Regions from separate parts of the Streptomyces sp. NPDC025806 genome, predicted to be linked through region 2. Evidence: riboswitches for the same ligand, from Rfam matches in the RefSeq annotation. Region 2 holds a riboswitch; each other region holds the start of a gene.
The links. Region 2 has a riboswitch for cyclic di-AMP ahead of ACZ4E1_RS33150 (transglycosylase family protein). Riboswitches for the same ligand answer to the same signal wherever they lie in the genome.
Positions count from the first base shown of each region.

Region 1: another riboswitch for cyclic di-AMP. It lies ahead of ACZ4E1_RS07635 (M23 family metallopeptidase); the one in region 2 lies ahead of ACZ4E1_RS33150 (transglycosylase family protein).
Region 3: another riboswitch for cyclic di-AMP. It lies ahead of ACZ4E1_RS31565 (C40 family peptidase); the one in region 2 lies ahead of ACZ4E1_RS33150 (transglycosylase family protein).

Region 1 is NZ_JBVHMU010000003.1:113,600-120,441, forward strand. It holds gene ACZ4E1_RS07630 (M16 family metallopeptidase) at 1-1,058, shown strand, start outside; cyclic di-AMP (ydaO/yuaA leader) riboswitch at 1,347-1,511, shown strand; gene ACZ4E1_RS07635 (M23 family metallopeptidase) at 1,524-2,309, shown strand; gene ACZ4E1_RS07640 (GntR family transcriptional regulator) at 2,573-3,259, shown strand; gene ACZ4E1_RS07645 (HPr family phosphocarrier protein) at 3,487-3,768, opposite strand; gene ACZ4E1_RS07650 (bifunctional acetate--CoA ligase family protein/GNAT family N-acetyltransferase) at 3,947-6,769, shown strand.
Region 2 is NZ_JBVHMU010000019.1:94,257-101,098, forward strand. It holds gene ACZ4E1_RS33125 (cytochrome P450 family protein) at 1-664, shown strand, start outside; gene ACZ4E1_RS33130 (Cmx/CmrA family chloramphenicol efflux MFS transporter) at 874-2,073, shown strand; gene yczE (membrane protein YczE) at 2,006-2,632, opposite strand; gene yczR (MocR-like transcription factor YczR) at 2,695-4,098, shown strand; gene ACZ4E1_RS33145 (transglycosylase family protein) at 4,278-5,318, shown strand; cyclic di-AMP (ydaO/yuaA leader) riboswitch at 5,499-5,662, shown strand; gene ACZ4E1_RS33150 (transglycosylase family protein) at 5,667-6,350, shown strand.
Region 3 is NZ_JBVHMU010000017.1:83,672-90,513, forward strand. It holds gene ACZ4E1_RS31550 (C40 family peptidase) at 1-237, opposite strand, end outside; gene ACZ4E1_RS31555 (hypothetical protein) at 586-939, shown strand; gene ACZ4E1_RS31560 (tellurite resistance/C4-dicarboxylate transporter family protein) at 917-1,870, opposite strand; gene ACZ4E1_RS31565 (C40 family peptidase) at 1,968-3,173, opposite strand; cyclic di-AMP (ydaO/yuaA leader) riboswitch at 3,182-3,385, opposite strand; gene pcrA (DNA helicase PcrA) at 3,684-6,266, shown strand; gene ACZ4E1_RS31575 (M23 family metallopeptidase) at 6,300-6,842, opposite strand, start outside.

The DNA.
Region 1 (6,842 bases), on a different contig from region 2:
TCTCCCTCGAAGTGCCCGTCTCCCGCCTCCCGAAGGCGCTCGGCCTGCTGGCGGACGCCCTGCGCGCCCCCGCCTTCGCCGACAGCGAGATCGAGCGCCTGGTGCGCAACCGCCTGGACGAGATCCCGCACGAGAGCGCCAACCCGGCCCGTCGCGCCGCCAAGGAGCTCTCCAAGCAGCTGTTCCCCGCCACGGCGCGCATGTCGCGCCCGCGGCAGGGCACCGAGGAGACCGTCGCCGGCATCGACGCCGCCGCCGTACGCGCCTTCTACGAGCGGCACGTCCGCCCGGCCACCGCCACCGCCGTCGTGGTGGGCGACCTCTCCGGCGTCGACCTCGACACCCTCCTGAAGGACACGCTCGGCGCCTGGACCGGTGACACGGCGCAGCCGCGTCCGGTCCCGCCGGTCACCGCCGACGACACCAGCCGGGTCGTCATCGTGGACCGCCCCGGAGCCGTCCAGACGCAGCTGCTCATCGGCCGCATCGGCCCCGACAAGCACGACCGCGTGTGGGCCGCCCAGATCCTCGGCACGTACTGCCTCGGCGGCACGCTGACCTCCCGTCTGGACCGGGTGCTGCGCGAGGAGAAGGGCTACACCTACGGGGTGCGCTCCTTCGCCCAGGTGCTGCGCTCCACGGCGGACGGCACGGGGGCCGCGATGCTCGCCATCAGCGGCTCCGTCGACACGCCGAACACCGGACCGGCGCTCGACGACCTGTGGAAGGTGCTCCGCAAGCTGGCCGCCGAGGGTCTGACCGACGCCGAACGGGACACGGCGGTGCAGAACTTGGTGGGCGTGGCCCCGCTGAAGTTCGAGACCGCCGCCGCGGTCGCGGGCACGCTCGCCGACCAGGACGAGCAGCAGCTGCCCGAGGACTTCCAGGCCCAGCTGTACCGCCAACTGGCCTCCACGGGCACCGTGGAGGCCACCGCGGCCGTCGTGAGCGCCTTCCCTGCGGACCGTCTGGTGACGATCCTCGTGGGCGACGCCGCGCAGATCGAGGAGCCCGTCAAGGCCCTCGGCATCGGCGAGGTGACCGTCGTCGCAGGCTGACGCCGCCGGCTGACGACGCCACGCCCGGGCGGCAACGCCCGAAACGGGACGAAGCCCCGGAAGCCGCACAGGCCTCCGGGGCTTCGTGGCGTCACTCACGTTTCCCGCGGGCCGCGTTCGATTCACCCAGCACGTCACCGTGCGTCGTAAATGCCCGAATTGATGTAGAGGTTGCCCGTGTGCCCTGTGGCATGCGCTACAAAAGCCGGGATCCGTTTGTTGATTGAAAGATGTCCCGCTTAGCGTCGGTCCGGCTGTTCGCCACGTATGAGCCGCGCCCGCGGCCCCGGACAGTCATCGCCGAGTCCCCCACGGCGCGAGCCAGGGGAGCCGGGGACCCATCGCAGTCCCTGGGGTGAATCGGACGCTCTTCCCGTACGGGGAGGGGGCCCGTAGGAGACCTTCCTGCTCCGAACCCGTCAGCTAACCCGGTAGGCGAGAGGGAAGGAAAGGATCAGCCACTCCATGGCGTTCACCCGTGCCACCGGGAAGCATCGTCGTCCGAGCCGCCTCACGCGCACCACGGCGCAGGTCGCCGGCGTCGCGGCGCTCACCACGACCGGTGTCATCGGAGGCCTCGCCGCCCCCGCTCTCGCCGCCGACACCGCCGCGCCCGCCGACCAGAACGGTCTGACGCAGGCCATCGCGATCGGCGACACCCTGGCCGCCCAGATCGACGCCCAGGCGACCGCGCAGAAGAAGGCCGCCGACGAGGCCGCCGCGCAGAAGAAGGCCGAGGCCAAGCAGCGGGCCGAGGAAGCCAGGCGCGAGGCCGCCGAGAAGGCCGCGAAGGAGCGCGAGGCCAAGAAGCGCGCCGCCCGCGCGGCCGAGCGCAAGCGCCTCAACACCTACGTGGCGCCCATCTCCGGCTCGTACGTCTCGACCGCCTACAAGGCCTCCAGCGGCCTGTGGTCCTCCGGCAGCCACACCGGCATCGACTTCCACGCCGCCAGCGGCACGAGCGTCCACGCGGTCGGCTCCGGCACCGTCGTGGAGGCCGGCTGGGGCGGCGCCTACGGCAACAACATCGTGATCAAGATGAACGACGGCACGTACACCCAGTACGGCCACCTGTCGTCCATCGGCGTCTCCGTCGGGCAGAGCGTGACGCCCGGACAGCAGATAGGCCTCTCCGGCGCCACCGGCAACGTGACCGGCCCGCACCTCCACTTCGAGGCCCGTACGACGCCCGAGTACGGCTCGGACATCGACCCCGTCGCGTACCTCCGCTCGCACGGCGTCAACGTCTGACCCGACATCCGCAGCACCGCAAGAAAGCCCCGGCCGCGTGCCGGGGCTTTCGCGTTCCGGCGTTCCGTCGCACCTTCACCAGGTCCCCGCGTCATCGCTGTCCAAAAAATATCCCTGAATTCGGGGCTCCCGTCGGAAATTCGGGTGAGGTGGAATAGAGTCACTGGACGAGCGCGCGGAAATCGGTGCCGATCGCGCTTTCAGGGGCGTCCGCCGTCCGCGTTTCGCGGGGGCCGGGCGGAGAGCAAGGCGGAGGTCGGGGCATGCGCATTCCCGCGCACTCGGTATGCACGGCGATCCGCGACGACATCGTCGCGGGCGTGTACGAGCGCGGCAGCAGACTCACCGAGGAACTGCTCGCGCGCCGCTACGGAGTCTCGCGCGTCCCGGTCCGCGAGGCGCTGCGCACCTTGGAGGCGGAGGGCTTCGTCGTCACGCGCAGGCACGCGGGCGCGTGCGTGGCCGAGCCCACCGAGAGTGAGGCGGCCGACCTCCTGGAGATCCGCATGCTGCTCGAACCCCTGGGCGCCGCCCGCGCGGCGCAGCGTCGCACGGACGCTCACCTCAAGGTGCTGCGCGGCCTGGTCAGGCTGGGTCAGGAGCGCTCGAAGGAGGGGAGCGGCGAGGATCTGCGCTCGCTGGGGGCCTGGTTCCACGAGACGCTCGCCCAGGCCTCCGCCAGCCCCGGCCTCATCACCCTGCTCACCCAGGTCCGGCACAAGATCGCGTGGATGTACGCGGTCGAGACCCCCGAGCGGCCGGTCGACTCCTGGGCCGAGCACGGCGCGGTGGTCGACGCGGTGGCCCGTCGTGACGTCGAGCGCGCCCGCGCCCTGACGGCCGCGCACATCGCTCGCGAGGCGACGGTCCACCGGCTGCGCGTCCCCCGCGCGAGTGAACGCGTGAGGACTTCGCAACATGCCGTAAACACGACCGGGCTCCACCATTAACACGGCCGCCGTATACAAAGACGTACGGCATTCACGGAACGGTCCGTCCGGAATTTCCCCTGCCTGAATTCCGGTGGGGAATCAATCCGGTGAATCTTTCTGCGATGAATTGCCGTCGTGTTCTGGGCTCGGCAGCGGAAATGCTGACGGAAAAAGCAGAGCCGCGCGCTCCCGGAGGGAACGCGTGGCTCTGCTGTCGAGCGCCGTGCAGCCGGCGCTCAGCGATTTCAGACGGTCTCGGGAAGCTCGTCGAGGCCCTCGGCGACCAGCTTGGCCAGACGGTCGAGCGCGACGTCCGCGCCCTCGGCGTCGGAGGCGAGGACGATCTCCTCGCCACCCTGGGCGCCCAGGCCCAGCACGGCGAGCATGGAGGCGGCGTTGACGGGGTTGCCGTCGGCCTTGGCGATGGTCACGGGGACGCCGGAGGCCGTGGCCGCGCGGACGAAGATGGAAGCGGGGCGGGCGTGGAGACCCTCGGCCCAGCCGACGTTGACGCGGCGCTCAGCCATGTGATGCTGCCCTTCAGGTGACTCAAGGTTGTCTAGACCATTCTAAGCACACCGGGCTGCGGACCCGGATCCCCCGGGCGCACGGCCCTGCGGACCCCCTCAGCGTGCCCCCGGGCCGCCGGGCACGCGACCTGTACGACAGGCGCCACTTGTCGGTGGTCCGCCCTACTCTTGCCGCATGGAGACCCCGTCGGACCGGCACGCCTACCCCGCCCACTGGGAGGCCGACGTGGTGCTGCGCGACGGGGGCACCGCGCGGATCAGGCCCATCACCACCGACGACGCGGACCGGCTGACCAGCTTCTACGAGCAGGTGTCGGACGAGTCGAAGTACTACCGCTTCTTCGCCCCCTACCCCCGGCTGTCCGCGAAGGACGTGCACCGCTTCACCCATCACGACTACGTGGACCGGGTGGGTCTCGCCGCCACCGTGGGCGGCGAATTCATCGCGACCGTGCGCTACGACCGGATCGACGCGCACGGCCGGCCCGCCTCCGCGCCCGCGGACGAGGCCGAGGTCGCCTTCCTGGTGCAGGACGCCCATCAGGGGCGCGGCGTGGCCTCCGCCCTTCTGGAGCACATCGCGGCCGTCGCGCGCGAGCGCGGCATCCGCCGGTTCGCCGCCGAGGTGCTTCCCGCCAACACCAAGATGATCAAGGTCTTCACGGACGCCGGATACACCCAGAAGCGCAGCTTCGAGGACGGCGTCGTGCGCCTCGAGTTCGACCTGGAGCCCACCGAGGCCTCCCTGGCCGTGCAGCGCGCCCGTGAGCAGCGCGCCGAGGCCCGCTCCGTCCACCGCCTGCTCGCCCCCGGCTCCGTCGCCGTGATCGGCGTCGGACGCACCGCGGGAGGCGTCGGCCGCAGCGTCCTGCACAACCTGAAGGACGCCGGTTTCACCGGCCTCCTCTACGCGGTCAACAAGGCCTACCCGGAAGGCCTCACCGAGGCCGAGGGCGTTCCCGCCCACCGCTCCGTCCGCGACATCGACCCGGCCGTCCCCGTCGACCTGGCCGTCGTCGCCGTCCCCGCCCCCCAGGTGCCCGAAGTCGTCGCCGAATGCGGCGAGCGCGGCGTCCAGGGGATCGTCGTCCTGTCCGCCGGATACGCCGAGAGCGGCCCCGAAGGACGCGAGCGCCAGCGCGCCCTCGTCCGCCAGGCCCGCACCTACGGAATGCGCCTCGTCGGGCCGAACGCCTTCGGGATCGTCAACACCTCGCCCGACGTGCGGCTCAACGCCTCGCTCGCCCCCGAGATGCCCCGCCCCGGCCGCATCGGACTGTTCGCCCAGTCCGGCGCCATCGGCATCGCCCTCCTCTCCCGCCTGCACCGCCGGGGCGGCGGCGTCACGGGAGTCACCGGGGTCTCCACCTTCGTCTCCGCGGGCAACCGCGCGGACGTCTCCGGCAACGACGTCCTGCAGTACTGGTACGACGACCCCGACACCGACGTCGCCCTCATGTACCTCGAATCGATCGGCAACCCCCGCAAGTTCACCCGCCTCGCCCGCCGCACCGCCACCGCCAAGCCCCTCGTCGTCGTCCAGGGCGCCCGGCACAGCGGCGTCGCCCCCACCGGGCACACCGTCCGCGCCACCCGGCTGCCCTACGGCACGGTCTCCGCCCTCCTGCGCCAGGCCGGCGTCATCCGTGTCGACACCATCACCGAGCTCGTCGACACCGGCCTCCTCCTGGCCCGCCAGCCCCTGCCCGCCGGCCCGCGCGTCGCCATCCTCGGCAACTCGGAATCGCTCGGCCTGCTCACCTACGACGTGTGCCTCTCCGAAGGCCTGCGCCCCAAGACGCCCCGCGACCTGACCACCGCCGCCACGGCCGCCGACTTCCGCGCCGCGCTCGAAGCCGCGCTCGCCGACGACAAGACCGACTCCGTCGTCGTCACCGCGATGCCCGCCGTGGGGGAGGACATCACCGGCGACGCCGAGCTCGCGGCCGCCCTGAGCGCCGCCGCGGCCACCGTGCCCGCCAAGCCGGTCCTCGTCGTGCACGTCGAGCTCGGCGGCCTCGCCGAAGCCCTCTCCCGCGCCGTCAGCACCGGACCGAACGCACCCGACAACCAGGCACCCCGCCCGGCACCCAGCGCCGCGCAGGCCCCGGCCGACGCCGCCCCCCGCCTGATCCCCGCCTACCCGGCCGCCGAGCGCGCCGTCCACGCACTCTCCGAAGTGGTCAAGTACGCCCAATGGCGGCGCGATGCCGCCGAGCCCGGCAAGGTCCCCGAGTACGAGGACATCGACGAGGCCGGGGCCGCCGCCCTGATCGCCGCCGCGCTCGCCGCCGACGACGACCCGCGCGGGGCCGAGCTCACCCCGGAGGACACCCGCGTCCTCCTCGCCCACTACGGGATCACCGTGCGTCAGACGATTCCGGCCCCCGACGCCGACCAGGCGGCACAGGCCGCCGCCGCGCTCGGCTACCCGGTCGCGCTCAAGACCACCGCCCCGCACCTGCGCCACCGCGCCGACCTCGGCGGCGTCCGCCTCGACCTCGCCGACGAGCGCGAACTGCGCCGCGCCTACGAAGAGCTCACCGACCGCCTCGGCAAACCGGCCGAGCTGCGTCCCGTGATCCAGGCGATGGCACCGCGCGGCGTCGACACCGTCGTCCGCGCCGTCATCGACCCCGCGGCCGGCGCCGTCCTCTCGTTCGGCCTCGCCGGGGCGCCTTCCGAGCTGCTCGGCGACACGGCGCACCGCCTGATCCCCGTCACCGACAAGGACGCCCAGGCCATCGTCCGCTCGATCAAGACGTCCCCGATCCTGTTCGGCTGGCGCGGCGCCGCCCCCGTGGACACGCCCGCCCTGGAAGAGGTGCTCCAGCGCGTCTCGCGACTCGTCGACGACCATCCCGAGGTCGTGGCGGTCGCCCTCGAACCGGTCGTGGTCGCCCAGGACGGCGTCACCGTCCTCGGCGCTTCCGTCCGCCTCGCGCCGCCACCCGCCCGCGACGACCTCGGCCCCCGCACCCTGCCCGCCGCCTTCTGACCCGGCCACGGGCGGGCCGGAGCCCCGCGAGCGTTGTCCACAGGCGCACCGGAGGCCTCTTGGCGGGCCTTAG
Region 2 (6,842 bases):
TCTGGTCGACCTCATCCACCGCAAGCGCGCCGCTCTGGACGAAGGCGCCGACGACCTGATCTCGGGCCTGATCCGCGCCTCCGACCACGGCGAGCACCTCACGGAGAACGAGGCGGCGGCGATGTGTTTCGTGCTGCTGTTCGCCGGCTTCGAAACGACCGTAAATCTGATCGGTAATGGAACGTATGCGCTCCTGACCCACCCCGAGCAGCGCGCCCGCCTCCAGGAGTCGATCGCGGCGGGGGAGCGGGGTCTGCTGGAGACCGGCGTCGAGGAACTGCTGCGCTTCGACGGCCCGGTGGAGCTGGCCACCTGGCGCTTCGCCACCGAGCCCCTCAGCATCGGCGGCCAGGACATCGCGGCCGGTGACCCGGTGCTCGTCGTGCTGGCCGCCGCCGACCGCGACCCGGCCCGGTTCACGGAACCGGACACCCTCGACCTGTCCCGCACCGACAACCAGCACCTCGGCTACGGGCACGGCATCCACTACTGCCTGGGCGCACCGCTCGCCCGCCTGGAGGGCCAGACCGCGCTGGCCACCCTCCTGACCCGGCTGCCCGACCTCCGTCTGGCCGCCGACCCGGCCGAACTGCGCTGGCGCGGCGGGCTCATCATGCGGGGCCTGCGCACTCTGCCGGTCGCCTTCGAGCCCCGGGACGTCTAGCCGGCGGGCCCGGTGAGAATCCGGATGCCCCGGCGGGAGCCGGCCCGGTAGCGTGGGGGACATGTCGAGTCCCGAGTCGGACAGGTCGGGGGCTGTCGGTCACGCCGTCAGCCCCGAGAACCGGTGATCGCGTAAGGACACGCCCCCTCGGGTGCTGACCGCGGTGACGAGAAGACGTCCACGTCCCTCTCCTCACCCGGAGCATCTCGATGCCCTTTCCTCTCTATCTGCTGTCCCTGGCGGTCTTCGCCATGGGGACCTCGGAGTTCATGCTCGCCGGACTCCTGCCGGACATCGCCGCCGGTCTCGGCGTCCCGGTCGGTACCGCCGGGCTGCTGACCACCGCGTTCGCGGCCGGTCTGGCGGTCGGCGCCCCGGTCATGGCGGTGTTGACCCGCCGTCGGCCGCCCCGTACCGTCCTGCTCGGTTCGCTGCTCGTGTTCGCGGCGGCGCACGCCGTCGGCGCGCTCACCACGGACTTCGGGGTGCTGCTCGTGACCCGCGCGGTCGCGGCGCTCGCCGACGCCGGGTTCCTCGCCGTCGCCCTGACGACCGCGGCGGCGCTCGTGGAGCCGGACCGCAAGGGGCGTGCGCTCGCCGTCCTGCTGTCGGGTACGACTCTGGCCACGGTCGTCGGGGTGCCCGGCGGGGCGGTGCTCGGCGCGCTGCTCGGCTGGCGGGCCACGTTCTGGGCCGTCGCCCTGCTCTGTGTGCCGGCGGCGCTCGGTGTGCTGCGCGGCCTCCCGGCCCTGGCCCCGCCCCCCGCCGTGCCGCTCGACTCCGAGCTGGCCCAACTGCGCAGGCCCCGGCTGCTGTTCGTGATGCTGCTCGCGGCGCTGGTCAACGCGGCGACCTTCGCGAGCTTCACCTTCCTCGCCCCCGTCGTGACCGGCCCGGCCGGACTCGGCGCTCTCTGGGTCCCCGTCACGCTGGTGCTGTTCGGCCTCGGTTCGCTGGTGGGGGTCACGGTGGCCGGCCGGCTCGCCGACCGCAGTCCCGGTCGGGTGCTCGCCGTCGGCGGTCCCCTTCTTCTCGTGGGCTGGCCGGGGACGGCGCTGCTCGCCTCCCGTCCGTCCGTCGTTCTCGTGCTGGCCTTTGTCCTGGGCGTCCTCTCCTTCGGGGTCGGCAGCACCCTCATCACGCGGGTCCTCTACGCGGCCGAGGCGGCGCCCACGCTCGCGGGGGCCTACGCGACGGCGTCCCTCAACGTGGGCGCCGCCGCGGGTCCGTTCCTCGCGGCGGCGGCCCTCGGCGCGGGGGCGGGGGAGTCGGGTCCGTTCTGGGTGAGCGGGGCGCTGGTGGCGGCGGCGCTGGCTCTCGGGGCGGCGTGGCGTACGGCGTTCAGGGCAGCGGGACCGTCACCCGCGGCAGGAACCAGCCGACGAGCGGTCCCAGACCCAGGGCGATGACCACGGTGCCGGCGCCGAGCGTTCCGCCCAGGAGCCAGCCGGTGCCGGCGACCGTGACCTCGATGCCGGTGCGCACGACGGCGACGGGCAGCCGGGTCAGCCGGATGAGCCCGGTCATGATGCCGTCGCGCGGCCCCGGTCCGAGCCGGGCGCCGAGGTAGAGCGCGTCGAAGAAGGCCAGCGCGACGAGCCCGCACACCAGGTAGGCGATCCGCGCGGCGAGGCCGTGGGGGTCGGGCAGCAGCGCGGCCGTGGCGTCGGCGGCGAAGCCGACGAGCGCGATGTTGAGGAGCGTGCCGGGGCCCGGCCGCTCGCGCAGCGGGATCCACGCGAGCAGTACGAGAAGGGAGATGAGGTTCGTGGTCCAGCCGAAGCTGAGGCCGAGAGTGAGGGAGGTGCCCTCGGTGAGCACGTTCCAGCCGGCGGCGCCGAGTCCGGAGCGTACGAGCAGCATGACGGCGGCGCCGTAGCCGACGAGGCCGAGGAGGAGTTGGGGGACGCGGCGGCCGGGGCGTGCGCGGAGGGAACAGCGGACGGAGAGGGGTGACGGTGCGGGCATGGAGGTCAGCTTCCGGAGGATCTGGTCCTGGATTCCATAGCCAGATTGCCTACGCTGGCCCGATGAAGGTCGGTTCGTACGCGGTGGCGCAGATGGTCGGGGAGTGGCGGGAGGGGCCGGGGCCCGGGCACCGGCGGCTGTCGGACCGGTTGCGGCTGCTGATCCTGGACGGGCGGATCGCGCTGGGCGCGGCGCTGCCGAGCGAGCGGGACCTGGCCGCGGCGCTGGCGGTGAGCCGGACGACGGTCGGTGCCGCGTACCGGACGCTGGCCGAGCACGGGTATCTGGCGACGCGTTCGCGGGCCAGGGCGACGGTGCGGCTGCCCGACGACGCGTCGGGCCGGGTGCCGGAGCGGACCGGTCCGGGGACGGTGGACCTGTCGGTCGCGGCGCCGGCGGCGCCGGTCGAGATCCTGCACGCCGCGTTCGCGAGCGCGCTGCGGCGGCTGCCACACCATTTCGGCCGGCACGGCTACGACCCGTACGGCGTGGGGGAGCTGCGGGCGGCGGTCGCGGACTGGTACGGGCGGCGCGGGCTGCCGACGACGCCGGGCCAGATCATGGTCACGAACGGGGCGCAGCACGCGCTGGCGCTGCTGACCCGGACGCTGGTGGCGCCGCGCGACAAGGTGCTGATCGACCATCCGACGTATCCGCACGCCATCCGGCTGTTCACGGAGGCACGGGCGCGGCTGGTGCCGGTCGCGCTGACGCCTTCCGGGTGGGACGTGCCGCAGGTGCGGGCGGCGGCGCGCGATGCGGCGCTGGCGTATCTGGTGCCGGACTTCCACAATCCGACGGGGCTGTGCATGCCGTCCGGGGTGCGGCGGGAGCTGCGGCCGGGGTGTCTGACGGTGGTCGACGAGACGATGGCGGATCTGGCGCTGGACCGTGCGCCGGACGCGGTGGGTCCGGAGCCACTGGCGGCGCGGGTGCCGGAGGCGGTCAGTGTCGGGTCCGTGTCGAAGAGCGTGTGGGGCGGGCTGCGGATCGGCTGGATCCGGGCGCGGCCCGCGCTGCTCGAACGGGTGGTCAGGAACCGGCCGGTGACGGATCTGGGTACGCCGGTGCTGGAGCAGCTCGCGGCGGCGGTGCTGCTCGACGAGGGCCGGACGCGGCGGCCGGACGCGCTGGGGGAGTTGCGGTCGCGGCGGGAGGTGCTTGTGCGGGAGCTCGGCAGGCGGCTTCCGGAGGTCGAAGTTCCGTGTCCTGCGGGCGGTCTGACGCTGTGGGCGAGGTTTCCGGAGCCGGTCGCGTCACGGCTCGCGGCGGTGGCCCCGGACCATGGTGTGACGGTGGCGGCGGGGCCGCGTTTCGGGGTCGGCGGGGCCTTCGAGCGGCATGTCCGACTGCCTTTCACCTTGCCTCCTGAGCTGCTGGTTCAGGGGGTGGAGCGGCTCGCCGCGGCCCGGGACGCGGTGGCCCGCGGGGCCTTCGGACACCATGTTCCGCCGCCCACCGCATGACGTTCGGCCGCGGCAAAACTGACGAGTCGTCAAAGCTGTGACTTTCACGTGATCTCCGCTGCATCGACTTGTGACAAGCGTTCGAGTCCCGCTACGTTCACAACCCATCGCGTCGGCACCGTCCGTCGCATCCGCGACACCCGTCGCGGCGCAGCATCAGTCTCGCGAAAGGCATCCGCATGCTCTCCGGGAACGGTCGTCACCGTCGCCCCCGTCAGGCTCCTGCTCTCGTCGTCGCCGCCGGTGTCGCCGGCAGCGCCATCGCGATCCCGCTGCTCGCCGCGTCCAACGCGAGCGCCGCCACCACCCAGGCCTGGGACCGGCTCGCCGAGTGCGAGAGCGGCGGCCAGTGGAGTCTCGACGCCGGTAACGGGTACTACGGCGGACTGCAGTTCTCGCAGGAGATGTGGGAGCAGTACGGCGGGCTCGACTTCGCGCCGAGCGCGGACCAGGCGAGCCGCTCGCAGCAGATATCCGTCGCCGAGAAGGTGCTCGACGACCAGGGGCCCGGCGCCTGGCCGAGCTGTTCCATCACGGCGGGCCTCTCCAAGAGCGACAGCTCGGCCGAGGTCGACCCGGGGGCGAGCACGCCGCCGCCGGTCCTCGGTGGTTCGTCGGGCGGGCTCCTCGGTGTCGGCGGGGACGCGAACACCGACGACGGAGAGAAGAATCACGACGACGGGGGTAATTCGGACATCCCGTCAGATGACGCCTCCGGTGATACCTCCGGTAACGCCAAGGGTGACGCGTCCGACGGCAAGGCGAGCGACGAGCCGAGCGACGGCGCCAGTGCCTCGCCCTCGGACGGCGCGACGTCGGACGAAGGTGACGCGAAGGGTGAATCGGACAAGTCCGGCTCCGACGCCTCCACTTCCCCGGACGAGTCGACGGGTCCCGGCAAGCCGGGCGCCTCTCCGTCCGCCTCCGACCCGGCCTCCGGGGACTCCGGCGCGGGCCGCCACCGGGGCGGCGCCGCCTCCGACGACACCGCCGACTCCCGTACCGGAGAGGGCCGTCACGCCTCCCGTGACGACCGGCGCGACGGCGACGCGTACACGGTGCGGGCCGGCGACAACCTGTGGGACATCGCCGACTCCCAGAACGTGGACGGCGGGTGGGCCGAGTTGTACCAGCTCAACAAGAAGGAGGTCGGCTCCGACCCGGACCTCATCCTTCCTGGTCAGAGTCTGGATCTTGGGCTCGAATCGGGCGAAAAGTAGCGGGAGTTCAGGGCGGGTTGCTGCCTGAATGTCCGATTTGGCGAAAGTGAGAGATGGGTCTCAAAGGGCCTGATCCGCTTTGAAAACCGCCGGATCGGCTGCGTACGGTCTGACCGCTCGCCACAGCGGGCCCCGACGGATGTCACGCCGAATCCTGCCAACCTCCGTACGGGAACAGTCGACGCGTCAGCGCCGTGGGCAGGAGCGGGGGACCCAAGGTAGGCGCCGTCCGGAAAGCGATAGTCCGGTACGGCTTGGGGTTAAGCCGCGCACTAGGTTGCGCGGCCGGGCACTCACTGGCCCGAACCCGACAGCTCACCTCGTAGGCGTCGGTGAGGGGATCTCTCCATGCTGTTCTCCAGCAAGGGCAAGCACCGCCGCCCGTCCAAGGCCGTCCGTGTCGCCACGCTCGCCGGTGTCACCGGTGCCGCCGTCGCCGTTCCGCTGATGGGTGCCACCGGCGCCTCCGCCGCCACCACCTCCGAGTGGGACGCCGTCGCCCAGTGCGAGTCCGGCGGCAACTGGTCGATCAACACCGGCAACGGCTACTACGGCGGCCTGCAGTTCTCCGCCTCCACGTGGGCCGCGTACGGCGGCACCGCTTACGCCTCCACCGCCGACCAGGCCTCCAAGGCGCAGCAGATAGCTGTCGCCGAGAAGGTCCTCGCCTCCCAGGGCAAGGGCGCCTGGCCGTCCTGCGGTGTCGGCCTGTCCGGCGCCTCGACGTCGAACCCGGCCCCGGCCCCCACCCAGCAGCAGACGCAGCCGCAGCCCGAGCGCAAGGTCGAGCAGCCGGCCAACCGCTCGCAGGAGCGCCAGGCCCCGAAGGCCGCGCCGAAGAAGACCGTCACCACGCCGACCGGCAAGAAGGTCGCCAAGGGTGACGGCGAGTACAAGGTCAAGAAGGGTGACTCCCTCAGCACGATCGCCGAGGCGCACCACACGACCTGGCAGAAGCTCTTCAAGCTGAACGACGACATCGTTCAGGACGCGGACCTGATCTACCCGGGTCAGCAGCTCCACCTGAAGTAAGCCGCGCCCCTTATATAGGGGAGCGCCCCCCGCACTCGGCATCGGCGGACGCCGAGTCGCCGGCCGCTCGTCATGTGGACCTCCTGCCCCGGCTTCCGGGGTGGGAGGTTCCGTGCGTTCACCGTCTGCCGCCCGGTGGGGGCTGGTCGCGCAGTTCCCCGCGCCCCTGAAATGCATGCCCTTCGGGCGCATTTCCCCGATCGAGGTGCGGGGTGCCTTTCATCTGGGGAAGGCGCGGCGAAGCCGCAGCCTTCCAGGGGCGCGGGGAACTGCGCGATCAGCCCCCACCGGCCCGCGCCCCGCGACGAAACCGAGCCACCCCTGACGGACCGTTCACCCGCGAACCACCGGCGGTATTTGTTCCCGTCGGAAACATTTCGCTCACGGCAGAGTCCAAGAGACGGGCGGTCGGCTGGCCGATGGCCCGCGTGCGGTTAGGCTCAAGCCATGCGGAACCGCGCACCGCGGCCCCGCACAGCCCGCGTCACATCC
Region 3 (6,842 bases), on a different contig from region 2:
GCCCGCCTTCTCCTTCGCGCCGTTGTAGTGGTCGGTGGCGGCCTCCGCCTCCTGGTAGAGCCGGTCGACCTTCGCCCTCACCTGAGCGGGGGTGAGGTCCGGCTCCGCGTGCGCCGCGCCGCCCTCGAAGGCGGTGGCGGCGGTCGCCGCGGAGGCGAGCGCGAGGGTGGCCGCGGTACGGGCGGCCGTATGGCCACTGATGGAGCGCTGTTTCGGCTTGCGATGCGCTGCCGGCACGTTCAGCCACGTCCTTCCGGGTCGTACTGCACGCACTGCTTTCGTACGCCCGCCGAGAGGGGCTGTGACGCGTCCGGCGGCGGCCCGCACAGGGGGAGCGGACCGCCGCCGGACCTTTCTCGGCGGTGGTGGCCGACTGCCGCCCCTGGCCGGGCGGCGGTGGGGAGCCGGTCACCTGAGGAAGGACGCTAAACCTCGGCGTAACGGGTTGGTACCGGACTGTCCTCAACTGGCCCCTTTGTTGTGGGCTGTGGCGGAGTGTGAGCGTCCGGTGTTCGTGCGTGACCGGTGAGGAGGGGTGGGGGAGGGGTGAAAGGGGCCGATCGGCGCTTGGCTAGGCTCCGCCTCATGGACGTACTCCTGCACCTCTTCGTCGGCCTGCACATCATCGGCATCGCCTCGCTGCTCGGCGGGTTCCTCACGCAGATGTCGGCGCTGAAGCAGGGCACCGCCCGCTTCACCAAGGCGATGCTGCACGGCGCCCTGACGATGCTGGTGACCGGCGTCGCCCTCGTCGGCCTCAACCAGGCCCAGGACTACAGCGTCGACAACATCAAGATCGGCGTGAAGCTCGCGATCCTGATCGTCGTCCTCGGCATCGTCTACGTGAAGCGGGACGAGGAGAAGGCGGAGAAGCCGCTGTTCCTCACGGTCGGCGCGCTGACCGTGGCGAACATCTTCATCGCCGTCCTGTGGACCTGAGCGAGGAGTAGGCGGAGTAGGCGGAGGAGAGGGACAGGACCGCTCCCGTCGCCGTCGCGAGCCACACCGCGACCGCGATCCACACGAGCACCCGCCCCGGCGTCTCCAGCCACTGAGTCTCCACCGCGGTGGCGACCATCAGCGTCGCCACCGCCGTCATCCCCATCGGGAACACCGTCGACCAGCGCCGCACGTCGTAGTGCGGGCGCGGACGCACCACCTCGGCCACGCACAGCACGGCGTACCAGCCCAGATCGAGCGTGAGCAGCAGCCCGGCCATGAACCGCAGCACCTCGGTGTCCTGGTTGTTCCACAGGTCACCGGCCCGATCCGCGAGCACGAGCCGGGCCGCCGCGAGCGCCGAGATCGCGAGCGCGCCGCCCGCCACCCAGTGGTCCCCGGCCCCGGTCAGCACCTGCCGCAGATCGAAGCGGACGAACGCCGCCGCGTACACCACGAGCCCGAACCAGAAGAACCCCACCGCCGCGTAGCCCAGCCACGCCACGTGCGCCGACGCGCTCAGCGTCGCCCCCAGCACCGCCAGGGCCTGGGTCGCGACGCAGGTGATGAAGACGGCACCGGGCATCTTCGGCCGCCAGTGCCGCACCACGGCCACGAACAGCACCGGCCACACCACCACCGAGATCCCCAGCAGCACCTCGGCGAACCCGAGACGGCCGGCCAGCGCGTACCGGGTGCCGAGCACACACGTCGCGGCCACCGCCGTGAGTGCCGCGGGCGTGTCCGCCTCCCGCTCCCAGCGGCCCCGGTCCCCGAACAGGCGGGCGCAGAAGACGACCGCGAGCAGCCCCCACAGCGCCGAGGCCAGCACGAGGAACACGGCCGAGAGCACGTCCTGCCCGAGCAGATGGAGGCCGACCGAGACGATGCCGGTGGCCATGACGGCGGCGCCGGCGGCCGGCGGGATCATCGCCCAGGGGGAGGAAGGGGAGGGCGCTGCGGGGTCGGGGGTCCCGGGCACGTCCGGGCGGTCGCGGTCCACCGCCCGAACGTAACCGCGAGCGGCGTCAGGCGGGGCGCACCACGCTGTGGATCGACGCCGTGCCGTCGTAGTAGATGGACTCCTCGCGCACGTACGCGCCCGGCTTCGGGGCGTGGATCATGATGCCGTCGCCCTTGTAGATGCCGACGTGACTGATGTCGTCGTAGAAGAAGACCAGGTCACCGGGCTGGATGTCGGACAGCGGGACCGTCGTGCCGATCTCCACCTGGTCCCAGGTGGTGCGCGGCAGCGAGATCCCGGCCGCCTTCCAGGCCGCCTGCGTGAGCCCCGAGCAGTCGTAGGAGTCCGGGCCCGTGGCACCCCACACGTACGGCTTGCCCTCTTGGGCCTTGGCGAAGGCGAGGGCCTTCGCGGCCTTCGTGGCGTACGAGGTGTCGGTGGAGCCCGAGCCGGTACCCGAGCCGGTGTCCGAGCCGGAACCCGTCGAGGAACCGGACCCGGAGGCGTCCTCCTGCTGCTGCGCCTCCTCCGCGGCCTTCCGCTTGGCCTCCTCCTCGGCCTTCTGCTTGGCGGCGAGCTCGGCGGCCTTCTTGCGGGCCGCCTCCTGCTTCTGCCGCTCGATCGCGGCGAGCCGCGCCTTCTCCTCGGCCGTCAGCTCCGACAGCAGCTTCCGCGCGTCGGCGAGCTTGGTCTGGACGGTCTGCTTGGACGTCTTCAGCTCGGTCTGCGACGTGGTCAGCTGCTTGAGGCTCTCCTGCGCCTCGGTGCGCTTCTTCGCCGTCTCGCGCTGCTGCACCTGGTAGTCGTCGACCGCCTTCTTCTGGCGGGACGTCAGCCGGCTCATCAGCTGGTCCTGGGCGAAGTAGTCCTCGGGGTTCTCCGCGAGGAACATCGTCGCCGTGTCGCTCACCCCGCCCGTGCGGTACTGCGCGGCGGCGAACCGGCCGAGCTCCTCGCGGGCCGTGTTCATCTTCTCGGTGCGCTGCGCGATGTCGTCGAGGAGGTGATCGACCTGCTTCTTCTTGCCGGTGGTCCGCTCCTGCGCCGCGTTGTACTTCTGCGTGGCCACCTCGGCCTGGCGGTAGAGCGTGTCGACCTTCTTCTGCACCTCTTCGAGGCTCGGCTTCGCGGGCTGGGCCGGAGCGGCCTGGGCCGTCTGCGAGAGCAGGGCGACGGAGGTGAGGGCGGCGGTCGTGATGCCGACCGCGGGGGTCGTACGGGTGCCGCCGGTCATCCGGGAGCGGGTACGCGGCTTGCGGTGCGACGCCAAGGCAGGCGACTCCTTCCGTAATCCGCCTACCGGGTTAGCTGTCGGGTTCGGGCTCGTGCCCCATCGCTTCGGTGCGCGGTGGTGCACGTCGTACGGAAGGCTGCCCTACGGCCAACCATCCGGCGCCGCCGGACTGTTGACCGATTCACCCCAAGGTCGGTGGGTCCCCGGTTCCCTGCCTCTCGGCGTACGGGACTCGGCGGGGGCTGTCCGCTCGCCGCGTTGTTCGCGGGCGGGGGGACGGACTGCCCGCGCAGCACCGTAGCCAACTCGTGTTGCTGCTGTGAAGGTTGATGTTCGATATGCCCGATACGTTTTCGTGACCATTTCCATGATCTCTACGCCGCGGGCCCCGAACGGCCTTTGCTGTCGCGCTGGGTGACCAGGGCATCGCGAAGGGTGGTGCGACGTGTGTCACCGTGAGCGGGACGAGCGTCTCCGTGAATGCGAGGAGCGTCTCCGTGAAGGTGACGGCGGGCTGTCGGTGGGGCGGCCTAGACTCGGAGAGCGATGAGCAGCCTCTTTGACGACAGCTTCCTGGCCGGCCTCCAGTCCCCCGCGGAGGAGCCCCCGCCGCCGCCCGAGGACCCCGAGCACGACGGGGCCCCCGAGCCGCTCCCGGACGACCTGTTCGGGGGGAAGTTCGACGCGCCCGCGGACCGGGACACGCACTACCGCGACGGGGCGCCCCGCCCGGTCCTGGACCCGGAGGCCCTCCTGGAGGGGCTGAACGAGAACCAGCGGGCGGCCGTGGTCCACGGCGGCTCCCCCCTGCTCATCGTCGCGGGCGCCGGCTCCGGCAAGACCCGCGTCCTCACGCACCGCATCGCGTACCTGTTGGGTCAGCGCGGCGTGCACCCCGGCCAGATCCTCGCGATCACGTTCACGAACAAGGCCGCGGGCGAGATGAAGGAGCGCGTCGAGGCCCTCGTGGGCCCGCGGGCGAACGCGATGTGGGTCTCCACCTTCCACAGCGCCTGCGTCCGCATCCTGCGCCGCGAGTCCAAGCGGCTCGGCTTCACGTCGTCGTTCTCGATCTACGACGCCGCCGACTCCAAGCGCCTCATGGCCCTGGTCTGCCGCGACCTGGACCTGGACCCGAAGAAGTTCCCGCCGAAGTCCTTCAGCGCCAAGATCAGCAACCTGAAGAACGAGCTGATCGACGAGGAGGACTTCGCCGCCCAGGCCGCCGACGGCTTCGAGAAGACCCTCGCCCAGGCCTACGCGATGTACCAGTCCCGCCTGCGCGAGGCGAACGCGCTGGACTTCGACGACCTGATCATGACGACGGTCAACCTGCTGCGCGCCTTCCCGGACGTCGCCGAGCACTACCACCGCCGCTTCCGGCACGTCCTGGTCGACGAGTACCAGGACACGAACCACGCGCAGTACGCCCTGGTCCGCGAGCTGGTCGGCACCCCCGCCGCCCACGACGCGGAGGTGGAGGCGGGCGTGGACGCGCCGCCGGCCACGGACGACCCCGGCCCGGCCGAGCTGTGCGTCGTGGGTGACGCCGACCAGTCGATCTACGCCTTCCGCGGCGCCACGATCCGCAACATCCTCCAGTTCGAGGAGGACTACCCGGACGCGACGACGATCCTCCTCGAACAGAACTACCGCTCGACCCAGACGATCCTCTCCGCGGCCAACGCGGTCATCGAGCGCAACGAGTCGCGCAGGCCGAAGAACCTGTGGACGAACGCGGGCGCGGGCGCCCAGATCACCGGCTACGTCGCGGACACTGAGCACGACGAGGCCCAGTTCGTCGCCGACGAGATCGACCGGCTGACCGACGCGGGCGACGCGAAGGCCGGCGACGTCGCCGTCTTCTACCGGACCAACGCGCAGTCCCGTGTCTTCGAAGAGGTCTTCATCCGCGTCGGCCTCCCCTACAAGGTCGTCGGCGGCGTCCGCTTCTACGAGCGCAAGGAGGTCCGGGACGTCCTCGCCTACCTGCGGGTCCTCGCCAACCCGGAGGACTCCGTCCCGCTGCGCCGGATTCTGAACGTGCCGAAGCGCGGCATCGGCGACCGCGCCGAAGCCATGATCGACGCCCTCTCCCAGCGCGAGAAGATCTCCTTCCCGCAGGCCCTGCGCCGGGTCGACGAGGCGTACGGGATGGCGTCCCGCTCGACGAACGCGGTGAAGCGGTTCAACACGCTGATGGAGGACCTCCGCACGATCGTCGAGTCCGGCGCGGGCCCGGCGACGGTCCTCGAAGCCGTCCTGGAGCGCACCGGATACCTCGCCGAGCTCCAGGCCTCCACCGACCCGCAGGACGAGACCCGCATCGAGAACCTTCAGGAACTCGCGGCCGTGGCCCTGGAGTTCGAGCAGGAGAACGCGGCGGGGGAGGGCGCTGCCGAGGAGGGCGCGCAGGCCGAGGCCTCCGGCGGTACGCTCTCGGACTTCCTGGAGCGGGTCGCGCTCGTCGCCGACTCCGACCAGATCCCCGACGAGGACGACGACGGCAGCGGCGTCATCACGCTGATGACCCTGCACACCGCGAAGGGTCTGGAGTTCCCCACGGTCTTCCTGACCGGCCTGGAGGACGGCGTCTTCCCGCACATGCGCTCCCTCGGCCAGGCCAAGGAGCTGGAGGAGGAGCGCCGGCTCGCCTACGTCGGCATCACGCGCGCCCGCGAGCGGCTCTATCTGACCCGCTCCTCGATGCGCAGCGCCTGGGGCCAGCCCTCGTACAATCCGCCGTCGCGGTTCCTGGAGGAAATCCCGGCCGCGCACCTGGACTGGAAGCGCACGGGTCCGGCGACACCGTCGGCGACGGCCGGGCGCGGTGGCTTCGGCGGCTCCGGCGGCGGCTTCGGGAAGAGCGGTGTCGCGGCCTCGCTGTCCTCGACCCTGTCGTCGTCGCGCTCGCGTACGACGCCCGCGTTCGCCACGAGCCGGGGGCGGGCGGGCGACAAGCCGGTCGTGGCCCTCGCGGTCGGCGACCGTGTCACGCACGACCAGTTCGGCCTCGGCACGGTCGTCGGGGTCAACGGGCAGGGCGACAAGGCGGAGGCGACGATCGACTTCGGCGACCCGAAGCCGAAGCGGCTGCTGCTGCGGTACGCGCCGGTCGAGAAGCTGTAGCCCGGCCCCGGCCGGGGGCGTCGGGCCGGGGCGTCAGGTCGGGTCGAGGCCGTGGCTGCGCAGCCACGGCAGCGGGTCGACCGCGGCGCCGCCGCCGGGGTGTACCTCGAAGTGCAGGTGCGGGCCGGTCGAGTTGCCGGAGTCGCCGGACGTCGCGATGACGTCACCCGCCTTCACCGGCCCGCTCAGCACCGTGTGCCGGGACAGGTGGCAGTACCAGGTCTCCGTGCCGTCCTTGGCGGTGACGATCGCCATGTTCCCGTACGCGCTGTTGAACTGCGTGCGGACGGTGCCGTCGGTCGCCGCCATCACGGGGACGTACGAGACGGGGAAGTCGATGCCGGTGTGCGAGGACATCCAGTTGATACCGGCCTGGCCGAAGTAGGCGGACAGGCCGTGGGCCGCGACCGGCAGGGCGAACTTGGGACGGGCCGCCTCCTTGCGGGCGGCCTCCTCGGCGGCCTTCTTGCGGTCCGCCTCCTGCTTCGCCTTCAGGTCGATGCGCTCCTGCGTGCGGCTCGCCCGGTCGGCGAAGTCGCCCGCGTCCGCGGAGAGTCCGCGCAGCTGGGTGTCCAG